4 regions of the Vibrio sp. THAF190c genome follow, and region 1 is predicted to be linked to each of the others. Evidence: predicted binding sites of a transcription regulator. Region 1 holds the regulator's gene; each other region holds the start of a gene.

Evidence for each region. Region 1 encodes CRP, which controls carbon source genes, mostly activating them, when cyclic AMP is high. Its sites were predicted from a motif close to TGTGANNNNNNTCACA; they were not measured.
Region 2: the regulator CRP is predicted to act here: its motif matches at 3,367-3,382, upstream of FIV04_RS20160 (NupC/NupG family nucleoside CNT transporter).
Region 3: the regulator CRP is predicted to act here: its motif matches at 2,240-2,255, upstream of rppH (RNA pyrophosphohydrolase).
Region 4: the regulator CRP is predicted to act here: its motif matches at 3,429-3,444, upstream of FIV04_RS11800 (NupC/NupG family nucleoside CNT transporter).

What each region holds. Positions count from the first base shown of each region.
Region 1 is NZ_CP045338.1:2,983,104-2,990,399, reverse strand. It holds gene astA (arginine N-succinyltransferase) at 1-593, shown strand, start outside; gene astD (succinylglutamate-semialdehyde dehydrogenase) at 626-2,083, shown strand; gene FIV04_RS13570 (DUF1338 domain-containing protein) at 2,291-3,082, shown strand; gene crp (cAMP-activated global transcriptional regulator CRP) at 3,288-3,920, opposite strand; gene FIV04_RS13560 (phosphoribulokinase) at 4,162-5,031, opposite strand; gene FIV04_RS13555 (YheU family protein) at 5,109-5,321, opposite strand; gene FIV04_RS13550 (hydrolase) at 5,411-6,388, opposite strand; gene FIV04_RS13545 (TIGR02444 family protein) at 6,543-7,031, opposite strand; gene FIV04_RS13540 (ABC transporter ATP-binding protein) at 7,028-7,296, opposite strand, start outside.
Region 2 is NZ_CP045339.1:1,138,186-1,145,481, forward strand. It holds gene FIV04_RS20140 (HAMP domain-containing sensor histidine kinase) at 1-394, shown strand, start outside; gene FIV04_RS20145 (GNAT family N-acetyltransferase) at 561-1,091, opposite strand; gene FIV04_RS20150 (HD-GYP domain-containing protein) at 1,317-2,600, shown strand; gene FIV04_RS20155 (hypothetical protein) at 2,718-3,044, shown strand; gene FIV04_RS20160 (NupC/NupG family nucleoside CNT transporter) at 3,650-4,858, shown strand; gene FIV04_RS20165 (hypothetical protein) at 5,111-5,383, shown strand; gene FIV04_RS20170 (trans-aconitate 2-methyltransferase) at 5,383-5,991, shown strand; gene FIV04_RS20175 (DUF3541 domain-containing protein) at 6,102-7,247, opposite strand.
Region 3 is NZ_CP045338.1:548,980-556,275, reverse strand. It holds gene ptsP (phosphoenolpyruvate--protein phosphotransferase) at 1-1,568, opposite strand, end outside; gene rppH (RNA pyrophosphohydrolase) at 1,571-2,089, opposite strand; gene mutH (DNA mismatch repair endonuclease MutH) at 2,704-3,369, shown strand; gene FIV04_RS02455 (DUF6482 family protein) at 3,398-3,709, opposite strand; gene FIV04_RS02450 (hypothetical protein) at 3,901-4,152, opposite strand; gene FIV04_RS27305 (hypothetical protein) at 4,260-4,382, opposite strand; gene vpsR (cyclic-di-GMP-binding transcriptional regulator VpsR) at 4,694-6,028, opposite strand; gene lysS (lysine--tRNA ligase) at 6,307-7,296, opposite strand, start outside.
Region 4 is NZ_CP045338.1:2,645,674-2,652,969, forward strand. It holds gene deoA (thymidine phosphorylase) at 1-591, opposite strand, end outside; gene deoC (deoxyribose-phosphate aldolase) at 690-1,466, opposite strand; gene FIV04_RS11800 (NupC/NupG family nucleoside CNT transporter) at 2,022-3,284, opposite strand; gene FIV04_RS11805 (TatD family hydrolase) at 3,489-4,289, opposite strand; partial or broken gene FIV04_RS26930 (DUF5363 family protein) at 4,228-4,423, opposite strand; gene prfC (peptide chain release factor 3) at 4,531-6,111, opposite strand; gene FIV04_RS11815 (bifunctional diguanylate cyclase/phosphodiesterase) at 6,258-7,296, opposite strand, start outside.

The sequences.
Region 1 (7,296 bases):
CTAAGTGTCGTTTCCTACTTATGGCTGAACACCCAGAGCGCTTCTCTGAGACTATTTTTGCGGAAATGCGCGGTGTATCTGATGATGATGGTAATTCACCATTCTGGCAGTGGCTTCAAGAGCACTTTTTCTCAATCGACTTTACATTGGCGGATTATCTAACGGGTATTGGTAAGAAAGGCTTTATTGCTGATCTGATGCCTAAGCTACCAATTTACATCAACCTGTTGAGTCAAGAAGCACAAGATGTGATTGGTCAAGTACACGAGAAAACACGCCCAGCATTGAAACTGCTTGAGCGTGAAGGCTTTACTAACCGTGGTTATGTCGACATCTTCGATGCAGGCCCTACGGTTGAGTGTGATTTGCGTAATATCGAATCGGTGCGCCATTCAATTCGTGCTCAGGTTGAAATCAGTGAGCATGCAAGCTCCCAAGATTACCTGATTGGTAACACCTCATTTGAAAACTTCCGCGCGGTCGCAGCCAAAGGTGCTTATGACCAAGCTAGCGGTAAAGTAATCCTTGCGCCGAACGTGGCCGAGGCGTTGGAAGTTCAAGAAGGCGATTTTGTTCGTATGTTGGCTCAATAGAGCTCGATGGTTAGTCAAAGAAGGATAGAAGTATGACTCAGTGGATTGCAGGGCAATGGGTAGCCGGTCAAGGCGAAGCGATGACATCAGTTAGCCCATACGACAACCAAGTAGTGTGGAAAGGCGACAGTGCGACACCTGATCAAGTTGAATCAGCGGTAGCTGCGGCGCGCGAAGCGTTCCTAACTTGGAAGAAACTTAGCTTTGCTGAGCGTGAAGCGATTGTGCTTAAGTTTGCGGAAAAAGTGAAAGAGAACAGCGAAGAAATCGCACAAATCATCGCTAAAGAAACGGGTAAACCAATCTGGGAGACTCGCACTGAAGCGGGTGCGATGGCGGGTAAGATTGCTATCTCAATTCGTGCATATCACGACCGTACTGGTGAATCATCACGTGAAGCTGCAGGTAACCAGATCGTTCTGCGTCATCGCCCTCTAGGTGTAATGGCAGTATTTGGACCTTACAACTTTCCGGGTCACCTGCCTAATGGTCATATCGTTCCTGCATTGCTATCGGGCAATACGATTGTATTCAAACCATCGGAGCAGACACCGTGGACAGGTGAGTTCGCGATGAAGCTTTGGCAAGAAGCTGGCCTACCTGCTGGTGTCATTAACCTTGTTCAAGGCGCTAAAGAGACAGGCATTGCTCTAGCGGATGCTAAAGGCCTAGATGGTGTGCTATTTACGGGTAGTGCTAACACGGGACATATACTACACCGTCAGTTTGCCGGTCAACCAGGCAAGATGCTGGCACTAGAAATGGGTGGTAACAACCCTATGGTGATCAGTGAGCACTATGGTGATGTCGATGCTACGGTATACACCATTATCCAATCAGCCTTTATCAGTGCGGGTCAACGTTGTACTTGTGCGCGTCGTCTGTATGTTCCAGTGGGCGAGAAGGGTGATCAGCTGCTCGATAGCCTAGTAGCAGCAACCAAGAAGATTCGTGTAGACCAACCTTTCGCTGAGCCTGCTCCTTTCATGGGGCCACAAATTTCAGAAGCAGCGGCTAAGTTCATTCTAGATGCGCAAGCAAACCTGCAATCTTTAGGCGGTGTAAGCCTAGTTGAAGCGAAAGCTGGTGAAGCTGCATTCGTCACTCCGGGCATCATCGATGCAACTAACATTGCAGAGTTGCCAGACGAAGAGTACTTCGGCCCACTGCTGCAGGTTGTTCGTTATGAGTCACTAGAGCAAGCGGTTGAATTGGCGAACGATACACGTTTTGGTTTGTCTGCAGGTCTTGTATCAACAGACGACTCTGAGTGGGAATACTTCGTTGATCATATCCGTGCAGGTATTGTTAACCGCAATCGTCAGCTAACAGGCGCAAGTGGTGACGCACCATTTGGTGGCCCAGGTGCTTCGGGCAACCTACGCCCGAGTGCTTACTACGCAGCGGACTACTGTGCATACCCAATGGCATCGATGGAAGGCGGTGAAACGCAACTTCCAGCGACCTTTAGCCCGGGTATCGAATTGTAGAAAGCAATCAATCGCCACTAACAACGTAAATCATCAATTGGAGGCAGGGAAGTTTGGCCTCCTTTGGATTACTCGCAAGGCGTCTGACCTTGCGAGATATAACTATAAAATAAGTATGTCACAAGCTGATGGCTGCTGACGCCTCGTCGCAGCCACACTCTTTCTAATCCAACTCTCTAGCTTGCTAGAACCCGACAAGGAGTCACCATGACACCCGATCTACTGTTCAAATCCCTATGGGATGACTACATCGAACGCCTCTGCCCATCTGCTGAGAAGGTACATCAGCTGTTGAAAGAAGAGGAAGACCTTATCAATGATCACATCGCGCTGCGTACGTTTAATGTTGCGCCTTTGGGGATTGATACGCTTGCTAAACCTTTCTTAGCACTTGGTTACAAAGCGTGTGGTGACTACCTGTTTGAAAGTAAGAAACTCGTGGCTAAGCACTTTGAACACCCAGATCCAACGCAACCAAAAGTGTTCATTAGTGAACTGAAAGTGGAAGAGTGTTCTGCAGAGCTACAAGCGATCGTTGCTAAGTTGGTTGCGCAAGTGGATGCAAGCAAGTTAGAAGGGCAAGACTTCCTATATGGCGGTCGTCTTTGGGACTTGGATTTCCAAGATTACAAACAATTGGCGACAGAGAGCGAATACGCGTCTTGGTTGGCCGCGCATGGTTACGGTGCTAACCACTTTACCGTGAGCGTGAACCAGCTAAATGAGTTCACTGAAGTCCAAGCCGTGAATGATCACCTGAGTGAGTCTGGCTTTACGATCAATAGTGTTGGCGGTCAAGTGAAAGGTTCTCCAGAGGTTCTGCTAGAGCAATCATCAACAATGGCGGATAAAGTGAAGGTTGAATTCTCTGAGGGCGCGGAGTTAGTTCCTGGCGGCTTCTATGAGTTTGCTAAGCGCTACCCAATGGCTAATGGCGAGCTTTACACAGGTTTTGTTGCAGCATCGGCCGACAAGATCTTCGAGAGCACCAACGGTTAAAGAAAGATACGAGCACTGGGTTGCCCTAGAGGTGCGATACATTTCTCTTCGAGACAGTTTACAAATAGGACTCTGTGAGTTCTTTTCGCATCTCGCATCTCGCATCTCGCATCTCGCATCTCGCATCTCGTATCTTCTATCGATAAAGAAAAAGCCACCAAATTCGCATTTGGTGGCTTTTGAATTTTTGCTCAGTTAATCGAGATTAACGAGTACCGTAAACAACGATAGTTTTACCGTGAGCAGAAATTAGGTTTTGCTCTTCTAGCATCTTCAAGATACGACCAACAGTCTCACGTGAACAGCCAACAATCTGACCGATCTCTTGACGAGTGATCTTGATTTGCATGCCGTCTGGGTGAGTCATCGCATCAGGTTGTTTCGCTAGGTTTAGTAGCGTTTGTGCGATACGACCAGTAACGTCAAGGAACGCTAAGTCACCAACTTTTTGGCTGGTTACTTGCAGACGGCTAGCCATTTGCGCAGAAAGACGCATCAGGATGTCTGGGTTCACTTGGATAAGTTGACGGAATTTCTTGAAAGAAATCTCTGCAACTTCACAAGGAGATTTTGCACGAACCCATGCAGTACGCTCTTGGTCTTCTTCGAATAGACCAAGTTCGCCGATAAAGTCGCCTTGGTTTAGGTAAGAAAGAATCATTTCCTTACCTTCTTCGTCTTTGATAAGAACTGCCACAGAACCCTTAACGATGTAGTACAGGGTCTCTGCCTTTTCACCAGCGTGAATCAGAGTACTCTTTGAAGGGTACTTATGAATATGACAGTGTGAAAGGAACCACTCTAATGTTGGATCGGTTTGAGGTTTACCTAGAACCATAATATCTCACTTCCTCTGCAGGGTATGCTTGCCGCTTTCCATATTTTAGCTAAGCCTGAATTTGACTTCTTAGGATAAGAGCACTTGTTCTGTGCTGCAAGCTATCTTGTGTTTCGGTTAAGAATAGTATCCTTTTTCAGTCACTATTTCTTGATTTTAATCGTGACCAAGCTACGATTTTTTACGCAAAATTGTGCACATGATCACGGTATGAAAAGTAATCAACCGGAATGCTGTTCCGTTAGCCAATTTTTCCCGTTTCAATGAGCTGCTGTAAGATTGGTCTTACGATGAGCTCCATAGCAAAGCTCATTTTCCCGCCTGGCACAACAAGTGTATTGTGACGAGACATAAATGAGCCATCAATCATAGCGAGTAAGTACGGGAAATCGACGTTTTTGATACCACGCAAACGAATAACTACGAAACTTTCGTCAAGGCTAGGGATGCCCTTTGCATTAAGTGGGTTAGAGGTATCAACGGTCGGTACTCGCTGAAAATTGATATGGGTACGTGAAAACTGTGGGGTAATGTAGTTGAGATAGTCGTCCATTGAACGAACAATAGAGTCCATTACCGCTTCACGTGAATGCCCGCGATCACGTGTATCTCGGACGAATTTTTGAATCCACTCTAGGTTAACGATGGGTACCATGCCAATCAGCAGGTCAACGTGTTGCGATACGTTCACATCACCATCAACAACCCCACCATGTAAACCTTCGTAAAACATCACATCAGAGTTTTCTGGAATCTCTTGCCATGGGGTAAAAGTGCCCGGCATTTGATTGTAAGGCACCGCCTCATCAAAGGTGTGCAGGTAGCGTCTGACTTGCCCAGTCCCCTCGTTACCATACTGACGGAAGAACTCTTCAAGCGCACCAAAGTCGTTGGCTTGCGGGCCAAAGTAACTGATGTGCTTGCCTTGCTCTCGAGCCTTTCGGATCTCGACATCCATTTCTGGACGAGTAAAGCGGTGGAAACTATCGCCTTCAACCCAAGCCGCCTTCACATCCATCATGTTGAACATTTTTCGGAAGGCTTCTGAGGTAGTGGTGGTACCGGCTCCTGAAGAACCCGTAACCGCAATAATTGGATGTTTAGCGGACATGACAACCCTTGTCGTTAGAATAACTTACTTGTTAGCAATCGTTTTCCACTATAACACGGCTATTTTTTTATGGCAGCCTAGAAGCGTTTAGTGAGTTGGATATCGACAGTTTCGTGCAGTTCAGAAAAAACGATGCTCGCTTCCCCAGATTGCAGCTGCTGCTTTACTTGGTCGATTTTTGATTGCAGTGAGATCTCAACATCGCCGTAATCGGTACCTTCTCTGAGCACGAACTCCTTGATGAGGTTTTCTAGAGTTTCAGGGGCGATGTCTTGCCATGGAATGATCATAAATACATCTCTCTTTTATGTTCATGAGTATGTTTAAAGGTTACTAACGTTTGGCTCAGTGTTTGAATACCGAGTTCAATGTGGCGCTATTATGCCGAATCCTGAATACTTTCATAGTAGGCAGGCAGTGCCTCTTCCAACCAAAACTTAGGGTTGAAGGTGCTACCAGTAATGAAGCCAACGTGTCCACCCTTCTGGAACAGTCGGTAATCTATGTTATCCGGCAGAATGAATTTCGGAATCACATCATCGGTCATGAAAGGATCGTCTTTGGCATGAATGATCTGCGTAGGAAGCTTAATGCGATTAAGCTTTGGTAATGCGGAGCATTGCGCGTAGTAATCTTGCGCATTCTTAAAGCCATGCAGAGGCGCCGTGATCAAATCATCGAACTCATACAGCTTCTCGATCTTCTTGATCGTGTCTGCAGTGATGCCTAATTTTTCTGAAAGCAACTTCTCTTTCTTAAGCGCGTTGGATTTAAGTGAGTTCAACAAGTACTTCTTGTAGACCTTAGAGAACCCTTTTTCGATTCGACTCGAGCAACTGGCAAGATCAAATGGTGCTGAAACAATAGTTGCCGCAGACAACAAAGGGTCATCAGCGTATTCAGCCAGATAGTTAGCCAACATGTTACCGCCTAAAGAGATACCGACGGCTACCTTAGGGTTATTAGGGAACTGAGCATGCAGGTTTCTTAAGAAAAAGCGTGCATCTTCTACTTCACCGGAGTGATACGCGCGAGCTAGGCGATTGGGTTTACCGCTGCAGCCACGAAAATGCATCATTACTGATAACCATCCATCTTCGGCAAAAGCGTTCATAAGACCGTTGGCATAGGGGCTTTCAAAGCTGCCCTCAAGGCCATGAAAAAGCACGAAGATTGGTTTACGATCGAGACCTTCGTTGTTTGGGTCTTCGCTCCACGCTAAATCGAGAAAATCATGATCAGGCGTTTCAAGTGTTTGCCAGTGAGGGTGGAACAGCGCCTGCTTACGAATAAACCTAGGGACCAAAGTCTGAAGGTGGGGGTTAGATAGGCCAGTCGCAGCGGTAAAAATTGTCATAGTAGAGGTTCCATCATTCTCTGGGGCTGAGATATCACTCGCGTTTCTCTTTGAGCTTGGTCGATCTTGACGCTGTGTGCAAGTGGTGAGTGATGAGTGTTGACCAAGAATTGACGTAGCTAATGCATTGAAACGTAAGTGACTATAGAGATGTTCAGTTGGTTGCTGTTTGTTCTTGAGGGGATAATGGTTCTGAAAAGAACTCATACAGCGATTCGGCAGAGAGTAAGCGGCAGTACTGCAACACCAGCGGTGTATCTGTGCTTGTTGTCAGGGGAAGGCGATTGATACAGTCAACCAGATCTGACTGTTGCTGTTTTTCGAGTTGAAGTTCGAACTGCAGCGCTTCACGATACAATGAGTCGACCACGTGAGGCTTGAGATGTTTACGCAATTCACGGTAGCTGAGTAGTAGTGATTCCGAGCGACTTAAACATTGCTGTATGTGGTGCCATTCGGTCTCTTCGAAAGCAAGTTGCTGCTCGTCTAACCATTTGAGGAGCAGCAGTAGGTTTACGTTACCATGATATTGGTTCTGCAGAGTCAGGCATGCATCTTTAACGCCGCGAGCACTGTAATAACTAAGGCTAAATTGCCAAAGTCTCTCTAGCGTCAGCGTTGTCGGTGCATGCTCTGAACTCATAAATTTTCCATATCCTGTTCCATCTGCTCAAGCTCTTCTTGAACAGACATCCACTCCATTTCAACCTCTTCAAGTTGAGACTTGCTGGTGGCTTGTAGTGCGAGTACTTGGTTAAGTTTAGCTTTATTTTCGGCTTCATACAGCGAAGTGTCAGACAATTGCTGTTCAGCTTCCTCTAGATCCGCTGTGAACTTATCCATTTGTTTCTCGAACTGGGTCAGTTTTTTGCGCAGCGGAGCCGTTAGTTTTCTGAATTCTGCCTCAC
Region 2 (7,296 bases), on a different replicon from region 1:
TGTTGAGTTTGAGTCGTTGGTTATCAATAGCTTTGCAACCAAGTGCGACTGCACTATGGCGCGATTGGTGCTGGACAATATCCTCAAAAATGCAGGGAATTATACGCGTGATAAAGTTTGGGTGACGCTGGATGAGAACTCCGAGAGCTGGCTGATACAAATCGAAGATAATGGTGACGGAATTCCAGAAGATAAGCGCGATGAAGTCTTGTTGCCTTTTGCGCGTCTTGACCAAAGTCGAACCGCAAAAACGGGAGGTTTTGGTCTAGGATTGGCAATAGCCAATGCTGCGGCGAAAAAAATGCGATGGCAGCTTAAATTAGAGGACAGCGTTTATGGCGGAGCAAAGTTTATTATTATTGTTCCTAAACGTAAGGCAGACAGTAATTCCTGATTTAGAGTTAATATTCAAAATAAATGTTCTCGTAAGTGTTTTTTGAGTTTATTTTATACGTTTAAATGCCAGTTTTTGCGTTCGGAATTAATAATTCAATCTCAATAACAAAAAAGGAGGGGTAAATATTTCCCCTCCTTGTACTCTAATTATGCAAGCCTGTTTGTTATTTGCGCGTTAAACCGTAAATAGCATGGTCGATAATCCGTCCATTTAAGTTTTCGCCTCGAGTAATGATTCCTTCAAGCTTACAGCCAAGTCGTTCGCAAACCGCTCGACTCGCGGTGTTCTCGACCGCCGCTGAGATCTCCACTTTCTCCATATCTAACTCGTCAAACGCTATCTGAGTAAGCTTACGGACGACTTGCGTGACAATGCCTTTCCCTTGTTGAGGCTCTGATAGCCAATAACCTATCGTTACCTTTTTTAGATTGTGGCAGATCGTGTTGAAGCTACAATTTCCGACGATGTTATCTTGATAAACAATCGCGCAAGTCATGCTTTTTCCCTCGGCATAGTCGTGGAGCGAGCGCTGGATAAATATACGAAAGTCTTGTTCAGTTTTACAATGAGGTGGCCAAGCGAGCCATTGGCTTAAATAATCAGTTTGTGCTGATACCAGCTCTGCATAATGTGAAGCAAAGCTTTCTTGTACTAGTGCAATAGAAATATCGTCGTTGATTTTTACTTTAAACATCGTGTCCTCATTAACAGCATTAAGGTCATTATACTTTGGTACTAGTTTGCTCTTTATATCGTTATCTGTCTAATTTTTATGCAAACTGTGGCACGCAAAGTTCGTTATACGTTATTCATGTCACGAAACTCAATAAACCTTACATAATTTGTGACTATATACTCAAGTAATCGATTAGTATTGGCCTCCAATAAATATAAAAACGATAAAAACTAGGCTTAATTGATGAATTTGTACTGCCAGAACGTGACGGTAGATTTGCGCAAAGCGCTATTTGGTATTGCTAAGGCTCTGGATAATGTCGGTTTCGAGAGCAAGCACCATGGACAAAGAGTCGGGTACATCGCGTATCGATGTGCACTGAGTGTAGGCTGGGAAGAAGAGCAAGCCCAACTCGCATTTTCACTTGGACTGATCCACGATTGTGGTGTGTCTCAGATAGATGAACAGCTCAGCCTTATCGCTGGTTTCATCCCTGACTCTACGCATCACCATTGCAAGAAGGGTTATCAGATACTCAAAGAGTGTCCGGTACTCTCTATCTTTGCTAAACCTGTGTTGTATCACCATACACCGTGGAATGAACTGAAAGATTTACCTGTTAGTCAGCTAGAGAAAGAGCTAGCAGCTGTTGTCATGCTTGCGGATCGAGTTGACTACCTATGTGGTGTCGCATCGGCTGACCGCTTCGGTAACCTCACTCCTGCCGGCAAGGCGTACATTATTGAACGCTTAACTGAACAAGCAGACCTTCTGTTCGAAACTAACCTTGTTCAACATATGTGTGAGTTGGTCGATACCGATGATTTCTGGTTCTCTATGGATGTGTCATACATCCAGATCATGAGCGATAGGTTTAAACCAGTCCCGTTCTTTTCTCAGCAGATGTCACTAGATGAGACGGTCGCTTTCGCGGAGTTCATCGCTAACGTAGTTGATGCCAAGAGCTCTTTTACGTTTAAGCACTCATTGAAAGTAGGGCAGTTATCAGAGTATTTGGGTAAGCAGTTAGGTTACTCCTATACAACACAGAGAAAGCTCTATTTGGCTGGACTTGTTCACGATATCGGCAAGTTGCAAACGCCACGAGAGATCCTGCATAAGCCAGGAGCACTCACTCCTGAGGAATACTGCTGTATTAAACGCCATGCGACAGATTCGCGCTTTGCTCTGCATGAGCTATTTAGTTCACCACAAATCTGCGAGTGGGCGTCTAACCACCATGAGCGCCTAGATGGTTCGGGCTATCCCATGGGGAAAACGGCAGAGCAGCTCGATAAACCAAGTCGGATTGTTGCAGTTGTTGATGTATTTCAAGCGTTGACTCAGTCTCGTCCTTATCGTCCAGGAATGAGCTTAGAACAAACGTTGGCGATATTGGATGATCATGTGCAGAACCACAAACTCGACGCTGAAGTATTCAGCTGCTTGAAAAAACACGCGCAATACTGCTTTGAGTTGTCGACTGACAAGTGCAGTGATGCACAGGCCACCGCAGCTGAATATTAGTCTAGCGCGACGATGTTTTTCCGCACGCCTTACATATAAAAGTCTGTTCTTACAGCGGCTTACAGCTATTGTTGCTCTTTGATGGTAATCTTTACTATTCAGTTTAGGAGAGGTGTTGTGTTGAATAAAACATTGCTTGTGTTGTTGGCTCTATTGATGAGTGCGGTATGGGTTTCATTCTCTGACGAGCTGGGGCAACTCGTCGATCGCCCAAAGAATGTCGATTACACAAAACTTGAACAGCTTGTAGAGAAGAAAACGACCCGACAGGAAGTGATTGAGTTGTTGGGTGAACCGAAACAAAAGCTCAATAAAGAGTATTCGGTCTCCTATCTGTATGAATACAGTGATCAACTTATCGCTCTGACCTTTCATGAGGATGTGTTGTTGTTCGAAGAAAGAGCTGAAAACGATGGCCGCTATGACTTTGAGTTGGTTAAGTGAATTAAGTTGGTTAAGTAAATTAAGTTGGTTAAGTAAAGAGCCAAATTGGTTAAATAGCGGACCTAACTGGTTAAATGATGGAACATGAAAGTTGGAACAAATCGCGTAAAAACACAACGTGGACGTTATAAAGTCACGTTCTGCTACTTAATTATAGTTATTGGGATTGTTTTAATTCGTTGGACCTATGTGCCCTAATACGTATTCCTAAGAGAAGCGACAGTGCAAATTGTCGCTTTTTTTATTTCTGTTTTCCGATAAATCCCATCAAATTTGAGCGAATTGATGCATCTTTGACCGCGCGATCGTTTGCTTTTAAAAATGTGATGAAAGTCTCATTAAGTTGTTTATACTTCTCTTCCGGTTTTAAGCCGGTGCTTAGCCAATACAAGCCGTCACATGGATATGTGAATGACCCCACGGACCGGACCAGCTGCGTTCCACTGCTTGTATAAGGTGATCTTACATGAACAATTCGTTGTTACATCCGTTAACGTTGTTAACGCCCTCTTCGCGTAGCGTATTGCTTGCGATTCTTTGTCCTTTTCCTTTGATGTCATTCGCTTGGCTCATGTTCACTCTTTAAGGATTTCTAGGACAATTTTATGAATATTTTATTTGGTTTTGTTGGTGTTTTCGCACTAATTGCTTGCGCGTACCTGCTATCTGAGAGCCGTTCGGCGATCAACTGGAAAACGGTAATCCGTGCTTTTCTACTTCAAATTAGCTTTGCTGCACTAGTGCTGTATTTCCCTTGGGGGCAAATGGCATTAACTAGCTTAAGTAGCGGTGTATCAAGCTTGCTTGGTTTTGCAGATGCGGGTATCTCATTCCTGTTTGGTGGCCTTGCTACTGAAGGGTTTATTTTCGCAGTGCGTGTACTTCCTATCATTATCTTCTTTAGCGCGCTGATTTCTGCACTTTACTATCTGGGTGTGATGCAGAAAGTGATTCAAGTTCTGGGTGGTGCCGTTCAAAAACTATTGGGTACCAGTAAAGCAGAGTCTTTGGTTGCAACAGGTAACATCTTCCTTTCTCAAGGCGAGTCGCCACTTCTTATTCGTCCTTTCTTAAAATCAATGACTCGTTCAGAGCTATTCGCAGTGATGGCTGGTGGTATGGCATCGGTCGCTGGTAGCGTGTTAGGGGGTTATGCTGGACTTGGTGTTGAACTTAAGTACCTTATTGCAGCAAGCTTCATGGCCGCGCCGGGTAGTCTTTTAATGGCTAAAATCATTGTGCCAGAGCTGGGCACACCGAGTGACTACGATAATATTGAGCTGGACAAGGCTGATCAAAGTAACGTCATTGACGCGTTAGCAAGTGGTGCAATGAACGGCATGAAGGTCGCCGTTGCTGTTGGTACTATGCTGATTGCTTTCGTCAGTGTTATCGCAATGGTCAATACAGGCCTTGAGAGCCTAGGTGAAACGGTTGGTTTTACTGGTATCACGCTACAAGCTGTATTTGGTTACCTATTCTCACCATTGGCTTGGGTTATCGGCATTCCAAGCGATGAAGTGCTAATGGCAGGTTCTTACATTGGTCAGAAGATCATTATGAATGAGTTTGTTGCTTTCATCGATTTCGTCGAGAACAAAGCGTTACTTTCAGAACACAGCCAAGTGATCATCACTTTTGCATTGTGCGGCTTTGCGAACATCGGTTCTATTGCGATTCAGTTAGGTTCTGTCGGTGTTATCGCTCCTGAGCGTCGTGCTGAGGTGGCAAACCTTGGTCTTAAAGCGGTTGCAGCAGGCACATTGGCTAACCTAATGAGCGCATGCTTGGCGGGTATCTTTATCTTGCTTTAACCTGCGGTTACTCTTTCTCTCAGTTGACGCCTTTATGACAATGCGAGAGCAGTAGAGTAGAACCATATATGTATTTAACGGGCACTTGGGGCTTTTCTCCCTAAGTGCCCGTTTTTTGTTTTCGTGTTGATTGTTCTGGAAACTCAGTATCGCTCGTTAGGGGAATAGTGGGGTGAATCTATCTCGTATATACTTCTAAGGTGCGTCATCCCCAAAGCATTGTTTTATCGCGTTATTTAAGAAAGGCTTTTTATGAAAACAAGAGTATGTGTTGGTTTGCTGGTTGCTATTTCATTAGTCTCCGCTCTGATTTTTTTGTTGGCAGGTGATAGCCACTTTCCAGTGACGCAATGGCCGAAAGAAGCGTATCTAGGTTTGGTATTTAGTATTGTTTGGGGTGGCGGCGTGATGGCGAGTGTTGCTTACGTTTTCTCCGCGATGGTTTTTGTCACGGTAGCCGTGGTGGGTTATGCCATTGGTTACAAGATTGGCAGTTACTTACCGACTTCTAGCGATGCGAAATAATGCACTGGTTCGATAGACTCCGAATATATTGGTATCACCGAAAGCAATCGAAGCGCTGGCCTAAAGACGGCGCGCGTTCTCTTGGGTGGACTGACCGAGATTCACAGCACGCTCGTTTTTCTGCGATTGCGAATAATGTCGAGTTTGATGGAAAAACGGTACTTGACCTTGGTTGCGGTTATGGCGATTTGTATCCGTTCTTGACGGCACAATACTCAATACCTTCTTATCTTGGGATTGAGCAGCATGCGGCGTTTTATCAGCAGGCGAAAGAGCGATATCAAAATGCAACCTGTGCCTTTACACGTGGCGATATCAGCACGATTTCTTTGAAGCCATATGATGTGGTTGTGGCGAGCGGCTCGTTGAATTACGCATCTAAAAACGAACACTATCTGACTTCAATGATCACAAGAATGTATACGTTGGCGAACAAAACGGTGGTGTTTAATTTGTTAGACAAACATTACTATCCAGCTCGCCAACTGCTCGTCAGTTATCACCCGCAAGGGGTTTATCGATTTTGCAAAACGCTCTGTGAAGATGTCACGCTGATCGACGGTTATTGCGATGGTGATTTTACGATTGTAATGAACAAAGCGAAGTGAAGAGCAAGCGCAAATAACGGAAAAGTAATCACCCAATGAAACAAACCCAAGCAGAAGATACTTGGGTTTGTTGTATAGACTTGAGTGCTGAGCAACTGTAAGTCGAGTCCTTAATACGGCTTGTTCTCCACTAAACCGTAAGGCAGACTTTTGAATACTTCCGGATGCTTTTGGAAGTTTGGTGCTTCATTCACTTGTTGCCAATCGAGCAGCATAATCGCCAGTACATTTCGATGCTCACCATACTCTAAATCAAAATCGCCCGTAATGGATGGGATCATACCTTGCTGCTTATCGATAGATGCTTGTATTGCCAAACGAGTCTTCTCTACAACTGGATCATCTTCTAAGCCTGCTAATAAGAAGGTTAAACCAACCTCGGCAATCACATCTTCCTTGGCACGTAACAGTATTGTATCGATGTTTTCACGGAAGTAATCGTAGATCCATTGGTGCTCTTTTTCACTGACTTGATGTTGGTAGTATTCTGAATCACCAAAAATGATGTGTGTCATCCCGTAGATTTTATTACCAAACTGTTGTGTAGAGAGCTTTTTGTCCTGATCGTCAGGGTAAGCGGATTTGAATGTCTCGACGAACTCATCAACCACATCTTGTTCACCTAGTTGTCGTAACCAGTACACTTGATTTGCTAGCTGTGCAGCCCAAGCTTTTACCATCTCTTCGTTGGTTGCGTACTTAGAAAAATCGTAGCGGCGGATGACTTCTCTTAGTTTGGCATCGTTTTTATGTTCTAACCCGTACTCGTTAGCGCGAGCCATTGAGCCGAGTAGATCAACCCCTAAGAACAGATACTCTGGCATGTGCTTAGTGATGTTGTAGCGACGAACACTGCGCTCATCTTCTTCATCAACATACGACGCAATGCGCTTTTCTGAGTAGAGAACAATTTGTTCTTGGGTGTAAACCTCATTAGAAAGTCTGCTCAGCTTACTGGCAACGCGTGCCATGTCACTCCAAACTGCAGCAGCGTACTTTTCATCTTGGGTTTGTCGGAACATACGAACGCCATAGTGTCCCTCTTTAAACGCAGGGAGCGTGTAAAGTTGACTTTCGTAAGTATTTCGAATGATATCAGCAGAAGTTTTGAAGCTTTGTTGTTGCGATGGGTTGAGTTTGCTTTGGGTAGTATTTTGTTGCGTTGTATTCTCAGCTTTTGCATTAGACTGCGCATAGGCGCCAGCAATAGCGGAGGTCGATAGCAAAATACAGAGTGTTATTGTTTTTAGCTTCATATCAAAGGTACCGAGCAGAGGGAGAGAGCTCAAAAATAGCACTGAGCTA
Region 3 (7,296 bases), 880 kb from region 1:
CAGCCCAAGAATGGGTTGTCCTCTTCAATCGGGAAGTAAGGCAGAGCCTTATCACCACCGATATCCAGAGTACGCATCACCACTTGTTTATCCGGGTAACTCTCGAGTACCGATTGATACTGCTTTACTTGTTCATCTTCGGAAGGAAAACGCTGTTGCAGAAGGAAAGAGATCTCAGTTCGATACAAACCGACACCATCAACCCCTTGATTGAGCGCGATGTTGGTATCGGCACTCAAGCCAGCATTTAGGAGAATCTCGACCTGATGATCGTCTTGCGTTTTGGCTGGTAGGTGAATATCACGGTTCACCATTGAAGAGAGTTCAGTCTCTTCAAGGATCAGCTCTCGGTACTCTTTCAGTAGATTCTGGGTAGGCTCAATGAAGATCTCGCCACTGTAGCCATCAACAATCACCTGCTTGCCATTCACATTAGCAAGATTAAGAGTCACCCCCATCACCGATGGAATGCCTAATGCTCGTGACAAAATCGCAGCGTGAGAGTTAGCCGCACCTTCTAGCGAGATCACCGCAAGCAGCTTCTCTTTCGGGATCGAAGCCAACACAGAGGCGGTGAGTTCACGTACAACCAATACGATAGGCTTCTCTAAAGAACGCTGCTCTTGCTCTGAGTTGTGTAAGAAATAGAGCAGACGCTGTCCAAGCTCTCTAATGTCTTGCGCTCGTTCACGCAGATAGAGATCAGACATACGAGCAAAACGACTTGAGTAGCTCTCCACCACTTGTCTCAGTGCCCAATCGGCTTTATCCCCTTTCTGAACCTGTGCCTTGAGATCATTTCGCAGCATAGGGTCATTCAAAAGGTGAGTAAACAGGTCGAAAATCGCCAGAGCGTCTTTGTTAATATCACTGTCTAAACGCTTACGCATGCGCTTAAAGTCATTCAGTGCGTTCTCAACTGCGACCGCTAGCAATTCATGTTCGCGTTCGATATCAAGCGTTGAAGCAGGGTAAACATCGGTTAACTCTGGCTGGGTGTTATCCCACCACAACTCACCAATGGCGACACCTGATGAAGCAGCGATACCTTTAGTCGATGGTTGATCTTGATGCTCAAGCAGCCACAGACCTTGCGTTTGCGCGTGAGCGACAATGACCGCCAGCTGTGCAGAGAGAGTAACGAGAAACGACTCCTCCATTTCACTGAACAAGCGTGGTGACTTTTGCTGAATGACCAGAACCCCAAGCACTTGCTTGCGGTGAATGATAGGAGTACCAAGAAATGAGTGATAAACATCTTCCCCGAGTTCTGGGAAAAACTTATAAGCAGGGTGCGCAGAAGCTTGCGCTAGGTTGATAGGCTCAGCACTGCGTTTAACCAAGCCGACTAAGCCCTCGTTAAACCCAATATGGATGCTGTTCCCTTCAAAAATGAGGCCTTGAGTTGCCATCAACTCAAGGCGCTGCATATCATTGTTGGCTAAGTACACAGTGCAGCACTCAGTCTGCATCGCGCTGCACGTCTCTTTAACTAAAATATCCAATGCGGTTGAGACATCTTCAACCCTAGATACGTGTTCAACTATTTCCCTTAGTTGACTGAGCATGCTTAACCTCTACGCTGTTTGCGTTTTCCTTTTATTTTTCGCTCTTTAAATGGCATAGCTAAAGAAGCGAACTCTTTCATTGCACGACGATAAACATCTCGCTTGAAAGAAACAACTTGTCGAACTGGGTACCAGTAACTTACCCAACGCCAACCATCAAACTCAGGTGTACTTCCGCGCTGCATGTTAATACGCGATTCATCGCAGTCTAAGCGCAGAAGAAACCACTTCTGTTTTTGTCCAATACAGACAGGTTTTGAATCCCATCGAACCAGTCGTTTGGGTAGCTTATAGCGTAACCAATGACGACTTGTCGCGACGATCTTTACATCCTTTTTGGTAAGGCCAACCTCTTCATATAACTCACGGTACATTGCCTGTTCCGGAGTTTCACCTTCATCGATTCCCCCTTGAGGGAACTGCCATGAATGTTGCCCGTATCGTTTAGCCCAGAAGACCTGACCATGGTTGTTACAGATTACAATACCAACGTTTAATCGGTAACCATCGCCATCTATCACTGGCCAACCTCTATTTAAATTTTTAATTACACTGATTTTTCCACATATCCCCAAGCGGAGCAAACTTCGTGACGTGATTAGGGCGATATTTATGAATAATTTCTTAAAACTGGATAACTTTTGCTCATAAAATAGTTACCCACACAATAGTGAGACATAGACCACATTTATTCACCTTTTCTGTGAATAACTATGTGAAGAATTCACCGCAAACGTTTTTTTTAATCCATACTTTCGTCAACAACCAAAACAAGCTGCAACCAACCAAAGTAAATAAAACATAATAATCATGAACTTAAAGAAAATATCACGCTAAACAAAAATTACATTTTTCAAATGATCTTTTAAAAACTCAACATGGTTAAAGATCAACCACCCTTAGCTTTATCCACACTCATCACTAAAAGATTCATTTTGCACGCCATTTAGCAAGCATTTTATCCCCTTAAAACCCCTGTTTATTTATCCATTAGTTTGTTTTTATTGGATTTTAGCCTCTCAGCCTGTGGATAACCGTAGGATTGATCCGTAAATCGCCACTGTGATCATTTATTAACCACACTGCATTTTCAGTTGAATCTGATAAAATCGGCGTTTTACCAACTCGAAGTCTTATGAAACCTGAACCACAAACTGAAGCTGAGCTGCTAGACCGAGCCTACGCCATTGCCGGTATGACCTTTCAAGAACTGGCAGAGGAAGCTGAAATGACCATGCCTAAAGATCTTAAGCGAGATAAAGGGTGGGTTGGGCAGCTATTGGAGTGGCACCTAGGCGCCCCCGCTGGGAGTAAACCAGAGCAGGACTTCGCGCATCTAGGTATTGAGCTTAAAAGCATTCCGATCAGTTACAGTGGCAAGCCATTAGAGACCACTTTTGTGTGTGTGGCACCTTTGATGGGCGTTCAAGGCCTGACCTGGGAAACCAGTCATGTTCGCAACAAGTTATCCAAAGTTTTGTGGATCCCAGTTGAGGGAGAGCGTGAGATCCCGTTGGCAGATCGTCACGTAGGATCACCACTGTTGTGGACACCAAGTGAAGAGGAAGAAGAGATTCTCAAGCGAGATTGGGAAGAACTGATGGAGTTGATCGTTTTAGGTAACGTCGAGCAGATCACTGCACGTCACGGTGAAGCATTGCATCTTCGTCCAAAAGCAGCGCACAGCCGAGTCTTAACTGAGGCGTACGGCGCGAGTGGCAAGCCAATTAAGACCAAGCCACGCGGCTTCTATCTGAGAACTCAGTTTACTCATCAGCTACTGACAAAACACTACGCTTGATAACGAGCTACTTTGCAACTACTTGTGTTTAATGTGGATTAAGCGCTAACTCTATATCGCAATAGCGTTGACTTGGCTCACTACCAAACTCGTCATACGTGTTGTGGAGGCGTAAATAGGCCTTATCGAAACCAAGTCTGAGGAGCTCCTCTTTGACTTGATCAAGTGATCCAAAATGTACTGGTTCTCCACCTTGCTTCACTGGCTCTAATTTATGCTTATATTCCACTGCTAGTAGATACTCTGGGATATCGGAACACCCGATAACATAAACCTTAGGTGTTCGATAAGAGTCTTTGTGATCGCCATGCAACCACATATCTAGTTGATGCTTTTGCATACCTCACCTCCCTCAATATCTTTAGCTTAGTCGAACTGCTTTTGTTTGCTAAATAACCCTTTAAAAAATATGCAAAGAGGAGCCTATTGCTCCTCTTTTTAGCGGTACTGATTCAGAGATCTCCCTCCGACGCCATAACCAGCACCTATTTCATTATCCTAGGGAGTGACAGGTGCCATCACTCCCTCTGATTACGTCAGTATTCGCGCACTTAGAACACGACGAAGGTGACGAACACGACGTTCAATAGTGACAGCTTCAGGCTCTGAAAATCCGATTGGTCGTCCATCGGCTTCTAGACCGATATCTTTAAGTAAGTGTGCGTTCTCCCATGGAAGATCGTAAGCACTACGACGAACTTTCCGTTTCCAGGCTCGCTCTTCATGACGAAGATCGGCGCGAATAAGGACTGTGGCTAATTTTAGGTAAACTGAGTGACGCATAATGAATTCTCCAGTAGTGGAATTAAACTGGGGAAAAATAGCGTGAAATAAGAGATAGAGATGTCTTAGCTGCTATTTTTCCGCAGCCAAGTAAGGATACGGATTAATTAGTTAGATTTATCTTGGGTGTTGCGATCGGCCATCACTGATAGACGTGGCATAGCGGCCACCATGTCAGTGCTAGGATCAAACGACGCGCAAATGTGCTGAATAAAATCGAAATGTTTCATTTGCGCCTCCAAGCTAATTAATTAATCCAAAAAGATGTGATTCGAATGCTTTTGGTTTGATATTAAACCATTGCTTTCACGGTTAAATTCTATCCAAATGAGAACATTATTCAACCACTTATCTATTAACAATCTGAAAACAAAGCATTCACCTAAAATCATAGTTGCATATAACATCAAGCATAAGATATTCACTATGATTATATAAATCTGTAGAGCTTATCTCTGTTCAAACTTTTCAGTCAGATAGAAAGCTTCGACCAAAAACAAAAAAAGCCACGCAGTGCGTGGCTTTCAAATAATGGTATTGCTTAGACTAGTCCTTCAGATATCAGGCTGTGCTTATTGAGCAAGCGATACATGGTAGCGCGTGAAACACCCAACTCCTTGGCTGCCAACGAAACCTGCCCCGCGTGCGACTCTAATACGACGATCAAGGCATCACGCTCAGAGCGCTCTCGGATACTCTTCAAGCTGCGTTTCTCATCTTGTTGCTTTGGTAAATCAAGATGCTCCTCATCAATAATGATCGAGTCAGACATCAATACCACACGCTTAATTTGATTCATCAACTCACGCACATTGCCTGGCCAATGATAACGAGACAATGCAGTGGCTGCCGACTCTGAAAAGTTCTTAGCCTGTGCGTTGAACTCTTTGGAGTAATCATGCAAGAAGTGGTTTGCCAAGATAGGGATATCACTGACACGTTCCTTCAAGCTAGGGACATGGATTCGCAACACATTAATGTAATGATAAAGCTCCTCGTTAAAGTCCCCTTCAATCAAGGCCTTTTCTATATCTGAAGAGTTTGAGGCCAGAATACGCACGTCCACTGAGCGCAGACCTTTTGAGGTCTCAACCTTACCATCTTGCAAAAACTTAAGCAGGTTCATCTGCTGATTTCTAGGCATGGCTAAGATATCGTTAAACAGTATCGTTCCACCATCCGCTTCTTCGAGCATACATGGGGTATCACCTGTTTTACCTGCCAAGCCAAACAGTTCACTTTCGATTCTTGACTCTGAAAGCGCACGACAGTTCACAGTCAAGAAAGGGTGCTTAGCACGAGAAGAGTGTCTGTGAATTGAACGGGCAACGGTCTCTTTGCCTGCCCCACGGTCTCCTGAAATCAAGATACTAACGTCTGTCGGACCAATTCGCTTAACTTGGTCTCTCAGTCGTTTGACTGCTACAGAGTCCCCTAAAAGCCCCATATCACTGTTCAAACCGTAATTTGGCCACACCTTCTTCTCAAGCTTTAACATGCCTAACTGGTGCCCTATCGTGCTAAGTAGCTGAGCATCCGGGATCGGAGTCGTGAAGAAGTCGATACAGAAATTCACGATAAACTGGCAGATAGTGTCTGAACTTAATTGTGATTCACGAATCAGAGCTAACCATCTTACCTGTTTGTTATTACTCACTAAATTAGCGACGCCATTAAGACTAAACTCATCATGACTTAGATCAACGATCCCAATACAAGGACCGGTTTCCGTAAAGAGTGCATCTGCCTTTCGTAGGTCAGCACACTGAGTGCATTGCCAACCCACTTGTTCTAATACAGATAACCAAGGCTCGTACGCACCACCAACGACGATAAGAGAGCCTGGTAAGGAATCCATCTTAAATTGAGTTCCCATCCTTCTTCCTTATTCAATTTTCTATTTATTTGGCCGAGTACTAACTATTGCTCTTCCCTATATATGGGAAATTCACTGCGCAAGCAAGTTCATATTCACGCCAAAGACGTTTAGTAGTGAGACTATCTAAGATTCTTCGTCTCAATAGTAAGACTATGTCACAAATAATGATTTTTCGAACTCAGAGTGCGGAGTAGGTAAGGTTTTGATACGCCTAGAAATAAAAAAGCCACCCGAAGGTGGCTTTTAGAATTCACGCTAAATGCGAAAGCGAAAGATTACGCTTGTGGACGCATCGCTGGGAATAGGATCACGTCACGGATTGTGTGCGTGTTAGTGAACAGCATTGCTAGACGGTCGATACCGATACCTTGGCCTGCTGTTGGCGGTAGGCCGTGCTCAAGTGCTGTGATGTAGTCTGCATCGTAGTACATTGCTTCGTCATCACCTGCATCTTTCGCGTTAACTTGCGCTTTGAAACGCTCGTCTTGGTCTTGTGCGTCGTTTAGCTCTGAGAAGCCGTTTGCTACTTCACGACCACCGATAAAGAACTCAAAACGGTCTGTGAAGAATGGGTTGTCATCGCTACGACGTGCTAGAGGAGAGATGTCCGCTGGGTAACCAGTGATGAACGTTGGTTGAATTAACTGAGGCTCAGCCGTTTCACCAAAGATCTCTTCTAGAAGTTGACCACATGTCCAGAACGTTTCTACTTCTACGTGTACAGATTTCGCGATAGCTACCATCTTCTCACGGTCTTGTAGATCTGCTTCTGTTAGCGCTTGGATCTCTGCGTGCTCTGGGTTGTAGTGCTTGATTGCATCAAACATGCTCATGCGAGCGTACTTGCCACCGAACTCTACTGTTTCGTCACCGTAAGGCATAGAAGTAGAACCAAGAACGTCCATAGCCGCTGTGCTTAGCATCTCTTCAGTCAGATCCATTAGATCTTTGTAGTCAGAGTACGCTTGGTAGAATTCCATCATTGTAAATTCAGGGTTGTGACGTGGCGATAGACCTTCGTTACGGAAGTTACGGTTGATCTCGAATACACGATCAAAACCACCCACAACTAGACGCTTCAGGTAAAGCTCAGGAGCAACACGTAGGTACATGTCGATGTCTAGTGCGTTGTGGTGAGTGATGAATGGACGAGCAGTCGCACCACCAGGGATCACGTGCATCATTGGCGTTTCAACTTCTAGGTAGCCTTTTGAGCTCATGAAGTTACGGATTGAAGATACAAGCTTAGAGCGCACGATGAATGC
Region 4 (7,296 bases), 340 kb from region 1:
GATTGAAGCTGTGATTAGCGAGATGTTATCTACAGTCGCAGTGATATCACGCGTCGCGTATACCCGCTTGTCCGCTGGAGCTAGATCACCTGTTTGACCGATGATTGCAACACCTGCGTCTTTGGTTACTTCACCAAACACTTCATTTGTCGGTGTGATGTTGTAGCCAGGGATAGATTCAAGCTTATCTAGGGTACCACCTGTGTGGCCAAGACCACGACCAGAGATCATAGGAACGAAACCACCACATGCTGCCACCATTGGGCCAAGCATTAGTGAAGTTACGTCACCTACACCACCTGTAGAGTGTTTATCAACGATAGGACCATCAAAGTTCATGTGGCTCCAATCGATAACCATACCTGAATCACGCATTGCACACGTTAGCGCAATACGCTCTGGCATTGTCATTTCGTTGAAGAAGATCGCCATTGCAAATGCGGCGATTTGGCCTTCAGAAACCGTGTTTTTAGCAACGCCCTGAATAAAGAAGTTGATCTCTTCAGCAGTCAGCACTTCGCCGTCACGTTTTCTGCGAATAATTTCTTGAGGTAGAAAAGTTGGAGTTTTGGTATTAGATACTTCAGACATTAGATTCCTCCCAACACTCATGATGAGTATGGTATGTAAGGTAAAGAGGTAATATGGAGCGGTAAAATCACCGCTCCATCAAACAGACAATTTAAGAATTAGTAAGCTGTTGGATCAGCTGTCTCGTCTGTTACTTCTAATGTGTTTAGTAGGTTAGTCAGTAGGCTTGATGCACCAAAACGGTAGTGCATGTTGTCAGCCCAATCTGCGCCTAGGATGTCATCAGCCATTGCTAGGTATTGTGCTGCATCTTCAGCAGTACGAACACCACCTGCAGGTTTGAAACCAACAGTCTTAGCTACGCCCATGTCACGGATCACTTCAAGCATCATGCGCGCGTACTCTGGAGTCGCGTTTACTGGCACTTTACCTGTTGAAGTTTTAATGAAGTCAGCGCCTGCTTTGATACAAATTTCAGATGCTTTCTTGATTAGTGCTTCTTCTTTAAGCTCACCAGTTTCGATGATTACTTTCAGTGTGATTTCGCCACATGCTTCTTTACACTGTTTAACTAGCTCGAAACCTACTTCTTCGTTGCCAGCGATTAGAGCGCGGTATGGGAATACTACGTCTACTTCGTCTGCACCGTAAGCTACTGCTGCTTTAGTTTCTGCAACTGCGATTTCGATGTCATCGTTACCATGAGGGAAGTTAGTTACAGTCGCAATACGTACTTCTGGAGTACCTTGCTCACGCAGTGCCTTCTTAGCTGCTGGGATAAAGCGAGGGTAAATACAGATTGCAGCTGTGTTGCCCACTGCAGTCTTCGCGTCGTGACAAAGCGCTACAACTTTTTCAGTTGTGTCGTCGTCATTTAGCGTAGTTAGGTCCATAAGTTTAAGTGCACGTAGAGCTGCTGCTTTTAAATCGCTCATTTCTATCTCCGATCAATATATTCAAATAGTTAACTACTTCGCCCTCCATCCAGTATAGATGGATATTTTAGTAATGCTCTGTAGTCACCAATGAACGGACTTGGTTCCCTGAAGACTTGTTGGCCTTACGCCATCAATTGCTATCCTTGTCACCGCACAGTACCAGTTTGGTCTATGGCACAACAAATCTACCTTGTTGTGTCTAACATCTATAGCGTATCGCTATGTTTGGCCTAATCCCAGAAGAATCACGATTGCGATTAAACAAGCGATCATTTTCTTGCCAAAAAGGGAAATCCTATCCCTATAGCTTATACATTATAGGTATCCTTCGATAATTTGTAGTGCTCCTTAGAACGCAAACGGTTTGTATCTCAAAATAATTCAGTTTCCGAGTTATTGATGGCAGCAATCGTTGTGAGTAACACATACTATGTATCAACGTTTCCTGCACTTATTGCTCAATAACCCGGTCCCTAAAACAAAAAAGCCCCGCAGCAATCTCTTGCTACGGGGCGATATTAAAGTGGCGTCTATATAATCTAATCTACTTAATTAGAAAGATAGGAAGAAGCCAGCAATTGTCGCTGCCATCAGGTTAGATAGAGTACCAGCAACAACCGCTTTAACACCCATACGAGCGATGTCGTGACGACGGTTTGGAGCTAGACCACCTAGACCACCCAGTAGAATCGCGATAGAAGAAAGGTTTGCGAAACCACATAGAGCGAACGAGATAATTGCTTGAGTCTTAGTAGACATTACTTGACCAGTCGCTTCAACGATTTGAGCGTTTTCACCAACGAAAGGTACGAAGTTTAGGTATGCAACGAATTCGTTAACTACGATCTTCTGACCGATGAATGAACCAGCGATATCTGCTTCAGCCCATGGCACACCAATAATGAATGCTAGTGGAGAGAATACTTTACCAAGGATCCATTCAAGAGTTAGGCCTTCGAAACCAACCCAACCACCGATGCCACCTAGGATACCGTTGATTAGAGCGATTAGACCGATAAACGCTAGTAGCATTGCACCAACGTTTAGAGCAAGTTGTAGACCAACAGATGCACCACCAGCAGCTGCGTCGATAACGTTAGCTGGTTTGTCGTCGCCACCGTCCATTTCATCAGCGATGTCGTCAGCAGGAGTATCAGTCTCTGGCTTGATGATCTTAGCGAATAGTAGACCACCTGGTGCCGCCATGAATGATGCAGCAACTAGGTACTCTAGAGGTACACCCATAGAAGCGTAACCCGCTAGTACACCACCAGCAACAGAAGCTAGACCACCACACATTACAGCGAATAGTTCAGACTGAGTCATTTTTGGTACGAAAGGACGTACAACTAGAGGAGCTTCAGTTTGACCAACGAAGATGTTTGCTGCAGCAGACATAGACTCCGCACGAGATGTGCCAAGAGCTTTCTGTAGGCCACCACCAAGAATCTTGATAACCCATTGCATTACACCAATGTAGTAAAGTACAGAGATAAGTGCAGAGAAGAAGATTAGAGTTGGTAGTACTTGGAATGCAAAGATGAAACCGATACCGTCAACTGAGAAGTTAACTAGGCTGCCGAATAGGAAACCAGTACCGTCTTTACCGTAGTCGATTACGTTTGCTACACCAGCAGAGAAACCTGCAAGCAAATCACGACCCCAAGGGATGTAAAGTACGAATGCACCAAGTGCGAATTGGATAGCGAATGCGCCACCCACCGTTCTTAAGTTAATAGCTTTGCGGTTGTCAGATAGTAGTACTGCGATTGCAATCAGTACAACCATACCGACTAGGCTCATAAACAGGCTCATAGTTTATGACTTCCTTATTAGTTATTTATTGGCGTGTTACAAAATGGGGCTATAAAGCGGAGGCAATTATACTCATGCGACCACTAATAAAGTAATGCCGTCCTCACACTTTGGTATAAGATTCATGTATCATTCATTTACATCTGTGAGCCAAGTCACGATACAGCTGTAAAACACGCAAACGATAAACAAAAACTTTAGATTTTATTCACATATACCGAATAGCTGATGGCTATTTTGCCACATTTGAGTTGCAATCGATTGCTTTGACTCTTTCCTGAGCGAAACAAGTTCATTTAATATCGTAACTAAATATTTGGAATGATTAATGTTTCCTTGCTTACCGCTGATCGGCATATCCGGTGCATCCGTCTCTAAAACGACCCATTCAAGGGGTAAACGAGCGACAGTGGTGCGCGTTTTCTGCGCTCTAGGGTAAGTTATCGTTCCACCGACACCGATATAGAATCCCAAGCGAATCCACTCTAAAGCTTGCTGCTCGCTTCCCGAAAAACCATGGATCACTCCACCATTGGTGAATTTTTGTTGCTTGATAAGCTGGATAAGACGGTTATGTGATTTCCGTTCATGGATAATCAGAGGCAGTTTAAAAGCAGTCGCGAGCTGTATCTGATGGATAAAAAAACGCTCTTGCTTATCGATATCCACATCCACAAAGAAATCCAAGCCGCACTCTCCTATCGCAACACACTGCTCAGAAGCGCCACTTAAATTCAGTTCAAGTTGAGCAAATTCGCTCTCACTCGCCGTCGCTAGAAAGTAAGGATGAAAACCCAGCGCATAGTAAAGGTTGGAATGTTCCGAGCTCAGTTGCTCGAGCTTTTCCCAGTTGGTTTGACCAATCGAGGGGACGACGACCTTCTCAACGCCTTGCTGCTTAGCAGTTATGAGATAGTCTTGAGCGGCCGCAGAACTGTCTTGATCACCCAACGAAAAGACGTCGAAGTCTAGATGACAGTGGGTATCGAATAGCGGTATCGACATTACGGCTTATCTTTCGGTTCAGGTTGAGGATCGCTACGATAAGGGGTGCAGCTACGCTTATTTTCTGGCGTTAACCCTAACTCTTTACACCATTTATCGTACTGCTTAATCCATCTTTTAATGACTTGAAACATCCACTCTCCTTAAGGCAAACATAAAAAAACGCCTATTGCAGAACAATAGACGTTTTTAATCACTTCGACTAGCACCACCTCAGTGAGTTGGCACCGTCATCAATAGATTAGTGCTCGCGAGTTGCACGGAACTCAACATCAGGGAAACGCTCTGATGCTAGGTTCAAGTTAACCATAGTTGGTGCGATGTAAGTTAGGTTATCGCCACCATCCAACGCTAGGTTAGTCTGGTTCTTACGCTTGAACTCTTCGAACTTCTTAGCATCACCACACTCAACCCAACGTGCTGTCGCAACGTTCACGCTCTCATAGATCGCTTCAACGTTGTATTCCGCTTTCAGACGAGCTACAACCACATCAAACTGAAGCACACCAACCGCACCTACAATCAGATCGTTGTTCTGTAGTGGACGGAATACCTGAACCGCACCCTCTTCAGAAAGCTGAACTAGACCTTTAAGTAGCTGCTTCTGTTTTAGTGGATCGCGCAGACGAATACGACGGAATAGTTCTGGTGCAAAGTTAGGAATACCAGAGAACTTCAGTGACTCACCTTGAGTGAAGGTATCACCAATCTGGATTGTACCGTGGTTATGCAGACCAATGATGTCACCCGCGTATGCTTTCTCAGCACGTGCACGGTCGCCCGCCATAAAGGTTACCGCATCAGAGATACTTACATTCTTGCCTGTACGAACATGGTTCATCTTCATACCTTGAGAGTAAGTACCCGATACGATACGCATGAATGCGATACGGTCACGGTGTTTTGGATCCATGTTTGCTTGGATCTTAAATACGAAGCCAGAGAACTTCTCTTCTGTCGCTTCAACATCACGCTCAACTGCTTGGCGAGTTTTCGGCATTGGCGCCCACTCAGTCAGGCCATCTAGCATGTGGTCAACACCAAAGTTACCCAATGCAGTACCGAAGAAAACCGGTGTTAGTTCGCCCGCTAGGAATAGGTCATGGTCGAACTCAGGGCACGCGCCCATGACAAGTTCAAGCTCTTCACGAACGCTTTCCGCTAGATCTGCGCCAACTTCTGCATCCAGTTCCGGGTTATCTAGACCTTTGATGATACGAACTTCTTGGATCTCATGGCCGTGGCCAGATTCGTACAAGATCGTCTCATCGCGGTGAATGTGGTAAACACCTTTAAACTCTTTACCACAACCGATTGGCCAAGAGATTGGTGCACACGCCATGCTCAGCTCGCTTTCAACTTCATCTAGAACTTCCATTGGATCACGCACATCACGGTCCAATTTGTTCATGAAGGTTACGATTGGAGTATCACGTAGACGTGTTACTTCCATTAGCTTACGTGTACGGTCTTCGACACCTTTTGCAGCATCGATAACCATTAGACATGAGTCAACAGCCGTTAGTGTACGGTAGGTATCTTCCGAGAAGTCTTCGTGTCCCGGAGTATCTAGTAGGTTTACTAGGCAATCATTGTACGGGAACTGCATCACAGACGTGGTTACCGAGATACCACGTTCTTTTTCCATCTCCATCCAGTCAGATTTAGCATGCTGGTTAGAGCCACGGCCTTTTACGGTACCCGCTTTTTGAATCGCGTTTCCGAATAAAAGAACCTTTTCAGTAATCGTGGTTTTACCCGCATCCGGGTGAGAGATAATCGCAAACGTTCTACGTTTGCTCACTTCTTGTTGGAAAGACATAGTCGCCCTTTGCTGATCTAAAGCGTAAAAAGGGCAAGTTGTTGAGACTTGCCCTTGAATTTTGTGTGCGGATTATACAGAAGTCGCCCAGCTTTCTAAAGCCTGAGCTAGAAAAAGTCAGAGAGTTAGGATAACTGCGGCTTACACTAGCCTAAAGTGCCGGACATGGGCACAACGTTGGAGGCAGAGTTCAACTTAAGATTCTCTATCAATCTATCTGCGGTTTGAGGAGAAGTAAGATAGAATCCTTGCCCTATCTCAAACCCCATCGACATCAAGTCTCGTTGCTGTTGCAATGTTTCCACGCCCTCGGCGATGACTGCTACTCCTAGCTCGTTACCTATCTGAATCATGCTCTTGAGTAGAACGAGTGAGGTTGAATTGGTGACATAGTCCATCACAAAGCTGCGATCTATCTTCAGAGTATCGAACTCAAAGTCCTTGAGGTAAGAGAGCGATGAAAAGCCAGTACCAAAATCATCAAGTGCGATACGAACGCCGAGCTGGTGCAGCTCTTTAAAGATGATTTGTGCGAATTGGTCATTCTCTATCATCACAGTCTCAGTGATCTCTACTTCTATCCTATGCGTGGCCACACCACTAGAAATAATCACGCGCTTTAAAGCATCAAAGAATTGAGGATGCTTTAAGCTTCGAGCTGAGATGTTAAGACTCATTACGCCGATATCAATACCGCGGGTAAGCCAGTTTTTGTGTTGCGCCAACGCTAGCTCAGCCACCAGCAGATCTATCTGACGAATTTGCCCCGTCGCTTCCGCAACAGGAATAAAATCATTTGGGTACATCAAGCCTTTAATTGGATGCTGCCAACGCACTAGTGCCTCAACACCCTCCACATCACCTGACTTCAACGCCCATTTTGGTAAGTAGTGAATCTCAAACTGCTGTTTGTCGATCGCCTGCCTTAAATCGCGTTCCAACTCTTTTTGCGACATCGCAATGTAGTTGAGCTCTTTGGAATAGAACTGGAAATTGTTTTTCCCTAGTGACTTGGCGTGATACATCGCATCATCAGCGTAACGGATCAGAGAGTGTTGAGAGGTGCTATCGTCTGGGTAAATAGAAATACCAATACTCGCTGTGACCTCCGCGGTTCCATGTTTCAGTTCAAAAGGCTCTCTCAGACGCTTAATCAGTTTCGAGGCAATTTTATTGGCGACACTC